DNA from 2 places in the Thermobifida halotolerans genome. Region 1 is predicted to be linked to the other one. Evidence: predicted binding sites of a transcription regulator. Region 1 holds the regulator's gene; the other holds the start of a gene.
What was found. The regulator HrcA, encoded in region 1, represses chaperone genes, less so after heat shock. The targets are predictions, from matches to a motif close to TTGGCACTCTCNNNNNGAGAGTGCCAA.
Positions count from the first base shown of each region.

Region 2: NI17_RS22675 (FmdB family zinc ribbon protein) is a predicted target of HrcA. The motif match lies at 2,009-2,035, and genes of this name have one in related genera.

Region 1 covers NZ_CP063196.1:306,814-310,815, forward strand. Annotated here, with positions in the region: gene NI17_RS01295 (DUF4870 domain-containing protein) at 1-333, opposite strand, end outside; gene NI17_RS01300 (DUF3097 domain-containing protein) at 394-1,230, opposite strand; gene hrcA (heat-inducible transcriptional repressor HrcA) at 1,458-2,471, shown strand; gene dnaJ (molecular chaperone DnaJ) at 2,472-3,617, shown strand; gene NI17_RS01315 (16S rRNA (uracil(1498)-N(3))-methyltransferase) at 3,614-4,002, shown strand, end outside.
Region 2 covers NZ_CP063196.1:5,129,792-5,133,793, forward strand. Annotated here, with positions in the region: gene NI17_RS22665 (RcpC/CpaB family pilus assembly protein) at 1-574, opposite strand, end outside; gene NI17_RS22670 (DUF1540 domain-containing protein) at 1,138-1,422, shown strand; gene NI17_RS22675 (FmdB family zinc ribbon protein) at 1,694-1,996, opposite strand; gene NI17_RS22680 (5-formyltetrahydrofolate cyclo-ligase) at 2,189-2,776, opposite strand; gene galU (UTP--glucose-1-phosphate uridylyltransferase GalU) at 2,908-3,837, shown strand; gene glp (molybdotransferase-like divisome protein Glp) at 3,869-4,002, shown strand, end outside.

The sequences.
Region 1 (4,002 bases):
TCCCGCGCACGCGAAGACCATTCCCACCAGGTGCGCGACCATCGCCCAGGAACTCCCGTCGGCGACCGGCGGCCCCGCCGCGGGCCCCGGGCCGAATCCCGGTTGCGCGTAGCCCGGGGGTGCGGGCGCGCCCGCGGGGGGTTGGGGGTGGGCGGGGTGCGGTCCCGTGGCGGGCCGGGCGGGACCCGGGGGCGCGAAATGCGGCGGAGAGGCGGCGGGCTGCGGTCCGGACGGCCCGAGACCCGACTGTCCCCCGGAGGGGGTGTGCTCCCGGGGCGGCTGCCATCCGGGAGGCGGGTCCTGGGGAGGAGGGGTGGGCGGCGTCTGGCTCATGTTCTCCCTTGACTGTGCCGATGGTCACGGACCCGGAACGCACGGTCCACACCGCGCAGCCTAGCCTCCGGAAGAGTACGGTGCGGTCACGAAGTCGATCAGTTCTTCGACACGTCCCAGCAGTCCGGGTTCCAGGTCGGCGTAGGAGCGCACCGAGCCCAGGATCCGCCGCCACGCCTCCTGGGGGTCGGCCCGCCAGCCGAGCGCGGCCAGCACCCCCTCCTTCCAGGGGGTCCCGCGCGGCACCGGGGGCCAGGCGGGGATGCCGACGGCCGACGGACGCACCGCCTGCCAGATGTCGACGTAGGGGTGTCCCAGGACCAGGACGTCCGGGGAGCGGACCTGTTCGGCGATCCGGCTCTCCTTGGAGCCGGGAACGAGGTGGTCCACGAGCACGCCGAGCCGCCGCCGGGGGGAGGGGGCGAACTCCGCGACGACCTCCACGAGGCGGTCCACCCCCTCCAGGCACTCCACGACCACGCCTTCCACCCGCAGGTCGTGTCCCCAGACCCGCTCCACGAGTTCGGCGTCCTGCACGCCCTCGACGAAGATCCGGCTCTCCCTGGCGGTCCGCGCCCGGTGGCCGGTCACCATGACCGAGCCCGAGGCGCTGCGCGGCGGGGCGTCGGGCGCGGTCGCGGGACGCACCACGGTCACCGGTCGACCGTCGACCAGAAAGGCCGCGGGGGTCATCTCGAACACCCGCCGCCGACCGTGGCGGTCCTCCAGGGTGAGGGTGGTGCGGTCCCAGGCGACCACCGCGCCGCAGAAGTCCTCGTCCGCGGTCTCGACGACCAGTCCGCGTTCGGCGGTGACGGTCGGAACGCTCCGGCGCTCCCGGCGCCACCGGTCGCCGGAGAGGACGTCGTCTCCGTACCGCCTGGAATGAGGGCGCATGCGGCGGATTGTAGCGGCCGGGGCGGTCGCCTCCGGGGATCGTGGGACGCCGGTCGCGGGTGGGGCGGAGGAGGTGACATGGTGAGAAGGGTTCCGTTCCGGGGAGTGAGGACGGGTCCGCTTCGGGGCAGACTTCGGTTGATACCGTGCTCGAACGGACATAACGCCGCTTGGTGTCCCCGCGTAGAATTAGCACTTAGGACCACGGAGTGCCAGGAGGTGAGCGCGTGCTCGACGACCGTAAACTCGCGGTGCTGCGTGCCATCGTCGAAGACTACGTGTCCACGAACGAGCCCGTGGGCTCCAAGGCGCTGGTCGAACGGCACAGGCTCGGGGTCTCTCCGGCGACCATCCGCAACGACATGGTGGCACTCGAGGAGCAGGGCTACATCGCCCAGCCGCACACCAGTGCGGGCCGGGTGCCCACCGACAAGGGGTACCGGCTCTTCGTGGACCGGCTCTCCACGGTCAAACCCCTGTCCAGGGCCGAGCGGCGGGCCATCGAGACGTTCCTGTCCGGCGCGGTCGACCTCGACGAGATCGTCTCCCGCACGGTGCGACTGCTGTCGCAGCTGACCCGGCAGGTGGCGATCATGCAGTATCCGTCGCTGACACGATCGTGCGTGCAGCACATCGAACTCGTGCCGCTGGGAACCCAGCGTGTCATGATGGTGCTGATCACCAACACGGGCCGGGTCGAGCAGCGCGTCATCGACGGTCTCGCGGAGGTCTCCGACGACGTGGTCGACAATCTGCGCGGGGTGCTCAACCGCGCTCTCGTCGGCAAGTGGCTCACCGACGCGCCCGAGGCGCTCTCGGGGGTCACGGTCCAGCTTCCGGCGGACGACCGTCCGATGGCGGAGTCGGTGCTGTCGGTCCTGATGGAGAGTCTCGTCGAGAAGCACGAGGAGAAGATCGTCTTCGGTGGTACCGCGAACCTCGCCGCGATGGGTTTCTCGGCCGACCTCCGGGACGTTCTCGAGGCCCTGGAAGAAAACGTCGTGCTCATCCGTTTGCTCGGTGAGATAGGCGACGCTTCGATGCTGACGGTGCGCATCGGCGCGGAGAACGCCCACGAGGGCCTGCACACCACGTCGATCGTCGCGGCGGGATACGGGATCGGCGACCAGACGCTGGCCAAGCTCGGGGTCGTCGGCCCGACCCGGATGGACTACCCAGGAACGATGGGAGCGGTACGCGCAGTGGCAAGGTACGTCGGTCAGATCTTGGCGGGGCAGTAAGTGGCCAGAGACTATTACGAGATCCTCGGCGTTCGCCGGGACGCGACCCAGGACGAGATCAAGAAGGCATATCGCCGTCTCGCGCGTGAGCTCCACCCGGACGTCAACCCCGATCCGGAGACCCAGGAGCGGTTCAAGGAGGTCGCCCAGGCCTACGAGGTGCTCTCCAACCCGGAGAAGCGCCGCATGTTCGACATGGGCGTCGACCCCTTCGCGCGCGGCGGCGCCGCCGGCGGCGGAGCGGGCGGCTTCGGCGGGGCGGGCTTCCCGTTCGACGACCTCATGAACGCGTTCTTCGGGGGAGGCACCGGAGGGCCCAGGACGGCGCGCGAACGCATGCGCCGGGGACGCAGTATCAAGGTGCGGGTCGAACTCGACCTCGCCGAGACCGCGTTCGGGGTCACCAAGGACATCACCTTCCCCACGGCGGTGGTGTGCGACACCTGCCAGGGCGAGGGAACGGCGCACGGAAGCCACCGCGAGACCTGCGACATGTGCGGCGGCCGGGGCGAGGTCTCCCAGGTCACCCGCTCCTTCCTCGGCCAGGTCATGACCACCCGGCCGTGTCCGCAGTGCTCGGGACAGGGCACCGTCATCCGCAACCCCTGCCCCGACTGCGCCGGTGAGGGCCGGGTGCGCGAGCGCGTCACCCGCAAGGTCCAGATTCCCGCGGGAGTCGAGGACGGCACCCAGATCCAACTGGCGGGCGAGGGCGAGGTCGGTCCGAACGGCGGACCGCGCGGCGACATCTACCTGGAGATCGTCCAGCGCCCGCACCCGATCTTCGAGCGGCGCGGCGACGACCTGCACTGCACGGTCACGGTGCCGATGACGGCGGCGGCCCTGGGCGCGTCGCTGACCATCGACACCCTCGACGGCCCCGAGGAGATCGACCTGCGCCCCGGCACCAACTCCGGGCAGGTCATCACCCTGGAGTCGAAGGGCTGCCACCACCTCAACGCCACGGGCCGCGGCGACCTGCTGATCCACGTCACCGTCGAAACACCCAGCCGGTTGGACGAGGAACAGGAGGCGCTGCTGCGCAAGCTCGCGGAGCTGCGTGGTGAGGACCGTCCGCCGGGCAAGTTCAGCCCCGGCCACGGCAACCTCTTCTCCCGGCTGCGCGACGCGTTCGGCGCGCGGTGACGCCTCCGGTCTTCCTGGTCGGGCCCGAGGACCTGGATACCGACTCCGTGCTGGTGGCGGGGGCCGAGGGACGGCACGCCGCCACCGTGCGCAGGATCACCGCGGGTGAGACCGTCGACCTTGTCGACGGCGTCGGGACACGGGCGCGCTGCGTGGTCACCGCCGTCGGCAAGGACACGGTGACCTGCGCGGTCCGCGAACGCGTCCGTGAGGCGGAACCCGTCCCCCGCATCACCGTCGTGCAGGCGCTGCCCAAGGGCGACCGCGGGGAGCTGGCCGTGGAGGTCATGACGGAGGCGGGAGTCGACACCGTTGTGCCCTGGCAGGCGGAACGCTGCGTCACCCGGTGGCGGGGCGACCGAGTGGCCAGGTCGCTGGCCAAGTG
Region 2 (4,002 bases), 630 kb from region 1:
GCACGACCAGCGCCCCCGCCTCCCCCGCCGCCGGGTCCGCGGAGGGAACGGCGACCACCGGGCGGTCCGCCACGATCGTGCGGGCGGCGACCGCGCCGTCCCCGGCGAATCCGGCGGCCAGCGGGTCGCCGACGGCGGCGAGCACGTCGATCCGGCTGCCCGGCCGAAGCAACGCGACCGCGTCGGCGTCGGCGAGACGCACCGGAGCCGCCACCAGGTCGGCGCCGTAGCCCGCCGCCGGAGGGTCGGCCAACCGGACCTCGGTGAGGATCTCGCCCGCGCGCACCGGGGACCGCAGCGACACCCCCTCGACCCGGTGCCCGGCGGGCAGCGCCCCCTCGGGCAGCAGGGCCTCGGGGACCTCGCGCACGACCGTGTCCGCCCCGGTCAACGGGGCGAGGCCGGACAGGTCGCGGGCGGCCACCAGGACCTCGGCCGCGGGCGGCGGGGGAGGGCGCAGCACCAGCAGCGCCCCGGCCGCGGCCGTGGCCGCGGACAGGGCGCCCAGAAGCCGCCGCCAGCGATGCCAGCGGAACCGGAGCGGACGCCGGGAGGAGTCGGATGTGGCGTTCATGGACACCGAAGGTAGACGGGCCGAGGCAGCGTGGATCAAGGCTGTCCACAGGGAATCCCGCCGCTCGCCCGGGACCCGGATCGGTCGGCCCGCGGAGGACGGACCCGCGCGGCGTCTCGCGGGGTGCGCGGACCGATGATCCCGGCACCAGGGGACTGCTTTCCGCGCTTCCCGACCCCTGGTGTCGATCCCGACGCCCGCGCCCCCACCGACGGAAAGGTCCGAGGACATCCCGCACCACCAGGACCGGGAAAGGAACACGGCACGCGAAAGCCCCCGCACCCCTGAGGGCTGGCGGTGGAGTGGCCGGCGCGCGAAGCGCCTGAGCCGTCCACGCCCCCGCCCTCCGCACTGCGAAGGCGATCCCACACCACAGGGAGAAAGGACACCGACCACCGTCGGAAGAGACGCAGCCCTCGCACACCCGACCCGCCCCGGTGGTATCGCCTCGACCAGGCCGGTGCCAAGACTTCACCGGGTTCTCGGTGACACGGAGCACCCCCTGGAAGGGGAGTGCCCCGCCTGGGAGGCTCGGGTATGTCGTCGATGTTTGGGGGATTGCGATGGACATGCCAGTGGTGAACTCGTGCGAGGCGGAAGCCTGCGTGTACAACACCGACCGCGCCTGCCGCGCGCTGGCCATCACCGTGGGCGACGTCCGCCATGCCTACTGCGACACCTTCTTCGACGCCCCGGCCAAGGGCGGCGATCCCGCCACCACGGGCCACGTCGGCGCCTGCAAGATGTCCGACTGCCAGCACAACGTCCAGTTCGAATGCCAGGCTTCGGGCATCGCCGTCGGCTACCGGCAGGAGCAGGCGGACTGCCTCACCTACTCGCCCGCCTGAACGGCGGTTCCATGCCGGCCCCGTACTTCCGGGCGGCGGCCGCGCTGCCGGGCGCGCCGGGGCGGCGTACCGGCGAAGGCCGCGAGCAGCGCCACGGGTCCGCACGTCCGAACCGGTGGTCATCCCCGTCGACGGACAGTCCGCGGGTGCTCGTCGCAGGCCCGGTGCGGTGGAGGCGGCGCGGACCCCGCCGCGCACACCGTGAGGGCCGTCCCCCGCGGACGGGGAACGACCCTCACGGGCAGGTTCGGGGTGCGCCAGGGCGCGGATCTCAGGCGGCGGAGGGGGCCTTCGTGCCGCCGGAGTCGCCGGACGAGGAGGACTCGGAGGACGAGGACTCGGCCTTGGCGGGCTTGTCGCTCTTGGAGGAGCCCGTCAGCGCGGAGCTGTTGGAGCTGGACGTGCTGTCGGTGCGGTAGAAGCCCGACCCCTTGAAGACGATGCCGACAGCGGAGTACACCTTGCGCAGCTTGCCCTGGCACTCGGGGCAGGTGGTCAGCGGGTCGTCGCTGAAGCTCTGCACGACCTCGAGATCGGCGCCGCACTCGGTGCAAGCGTACTGGTACGTAGGCACGGGTCCTCCTAGCTGGCACTCTCACCCGACGACTGCTAAATAGTACGCCGTCGGGCCACATGATCGCGACAACGGGGTGGTGACGCCGTCTCGACCGGGAACTACTCGCCGGGAGCAACGCGGCGGTGTCCACCGTTCGTGCCCCGTGTCGGAGGTGAGATCCGACACGCTGGAGTTCGGCTTCCGGCGCTCCTAGCGGTTCCCCAACCACACCACCCCGCGCCCGGGAGTCACCGCCCCCCGGACCGGGCGGTCGTGCTCCTCGGTGGGCACCGACTCCACCAGTTCGGTGTCGTAGACCACGGCCAGCGACACCGCCCCCTCGCCCGCCCGGGCCAGCGCCCGGTCGTAGCAGCCCGCCCCCCGACCGAGCCGGTACCCCGCGGCGTCCACCGCCAGGGCCGGGCAGACCAGCGCCGAGACCCCGCGCACCGCGTCCACCCCGAGACGCGGACCGGTCGGCTCCACCAGGCCGTGCCCGGCGGGAGCCAGCGAGTCGGGACCGGTGTAGGGCGCCCAGTCCAACTCCCCGCCGTCCAGGAACACCGGCAGCAGCACGGTGCCGCCGCGCTCGGACAGGGCCGCCACCAGCGGGCGGGTGTCCGGCTCCGAGCCCACCGCGTAGTAGACCGCCACAGTGCGGCCCGAGGACACCTCCGGCAGCGCCAGCACGGCGTCCCGGATCGCCGCCCCGGCCGCCGCGCGCGCCCGTCCGGACAGTTCACGTCGCGCCGCGAGCACCCGCCGCCGCAGCTCACGCTTGCTCAACACGCCGTCCATGGTCGGCAAGTCTGCCAGCGGCGCCGGAGGGAATGAACGCGAGGTGACGCGGCCACGAAATCACAGCGGGGAAAACGCCGGTGCCCATCCGTGATACGTGTCTGACATGACGGTGTCTTATGGTGCGGATCATGGCAGATGAACAGCACACCGTAACCCAGGTCACCAAAGCGGTGATCCCCGTCGCCGGACTGGGCACCCGATTCCTGCCCGCCACCAAGTCCACACCCAAGGAGATGCTGCCGATCGTCGACAAACCGGCGATCCAGTACGTCGTCGAGGAGGCCGTCTCCGCGGGACTCGGCGACGTCCTGATGATCACCGGACGCAACAAGCGCTCCATCGAGGACCACTTCGACCGGGCCTACGAACTGGAGGAGGCGCTGCGCGTCAAGGACGACATCGACCGGCTCAACGCGGTCCGCGAGTCCAGCGAACTCGCCCAGGTGCACTACGTGCGCCAGGGCGAGCCGCGCGGACTGGGCCACGCGGTGCTGTGCGGCGCCGCGCACGTGGGCGACGAACCGTTCGCGGTGCTGCTCGGCGACGACCTCATCGGCGCCCGCGAGACCCTCCTCAAGCGGATGATCGAGGTCCGCCAGACCTACGGGGGCAGCGTCATCGCGCTCATGGAGGTCGCCCCCGAACAGGCCTCGCTGTACGGGTGCGCCGCGATCCGGCCCACCGACGAGTCCGACGTGGTGACCGTCACCGACCTCGTGGAGAAGCCCCCGGTCGGCCAGGCGCCGAGCCGCTGGGCGATCATCGGCCGCTACATCTGCGACCCGGCGGTCTTCGACGTACTGCGCAAGACGCCTCCGGGCCGCGGCGGAGAGATCCAGTTGACCGACGCGCTGCGCGAACTCGCCCGGAGCGGCCCAGAGCAGGGCGGCCCCGTCCACGGCGTGCTGTTCCGCGGCCAGCGCTACGACACCGGCAACAAGATCGACTACCTTCGCACCGTGGTGGAATTCGCTTGCGACCGCCCGGACCTGGCCGAGGAGTTCCTTCCATGGCTGCGTGACTTCCTCGCGGAGCACGGGACCGACTCCACCGAGTAGGCCGAACGAACGAACACGGCGGGGGAAGCCGATGAAGAGCGTCGAACAGCACGTCAACGACATCCTGGCGGTGGTCACCCCACCCGAGCCGATCGAACTGGACCTGCTCCGGGCGCACGGAGCGGTCCTCGCCGAGCCGGTCACGGCACAGGTCGCGCTTCCCCC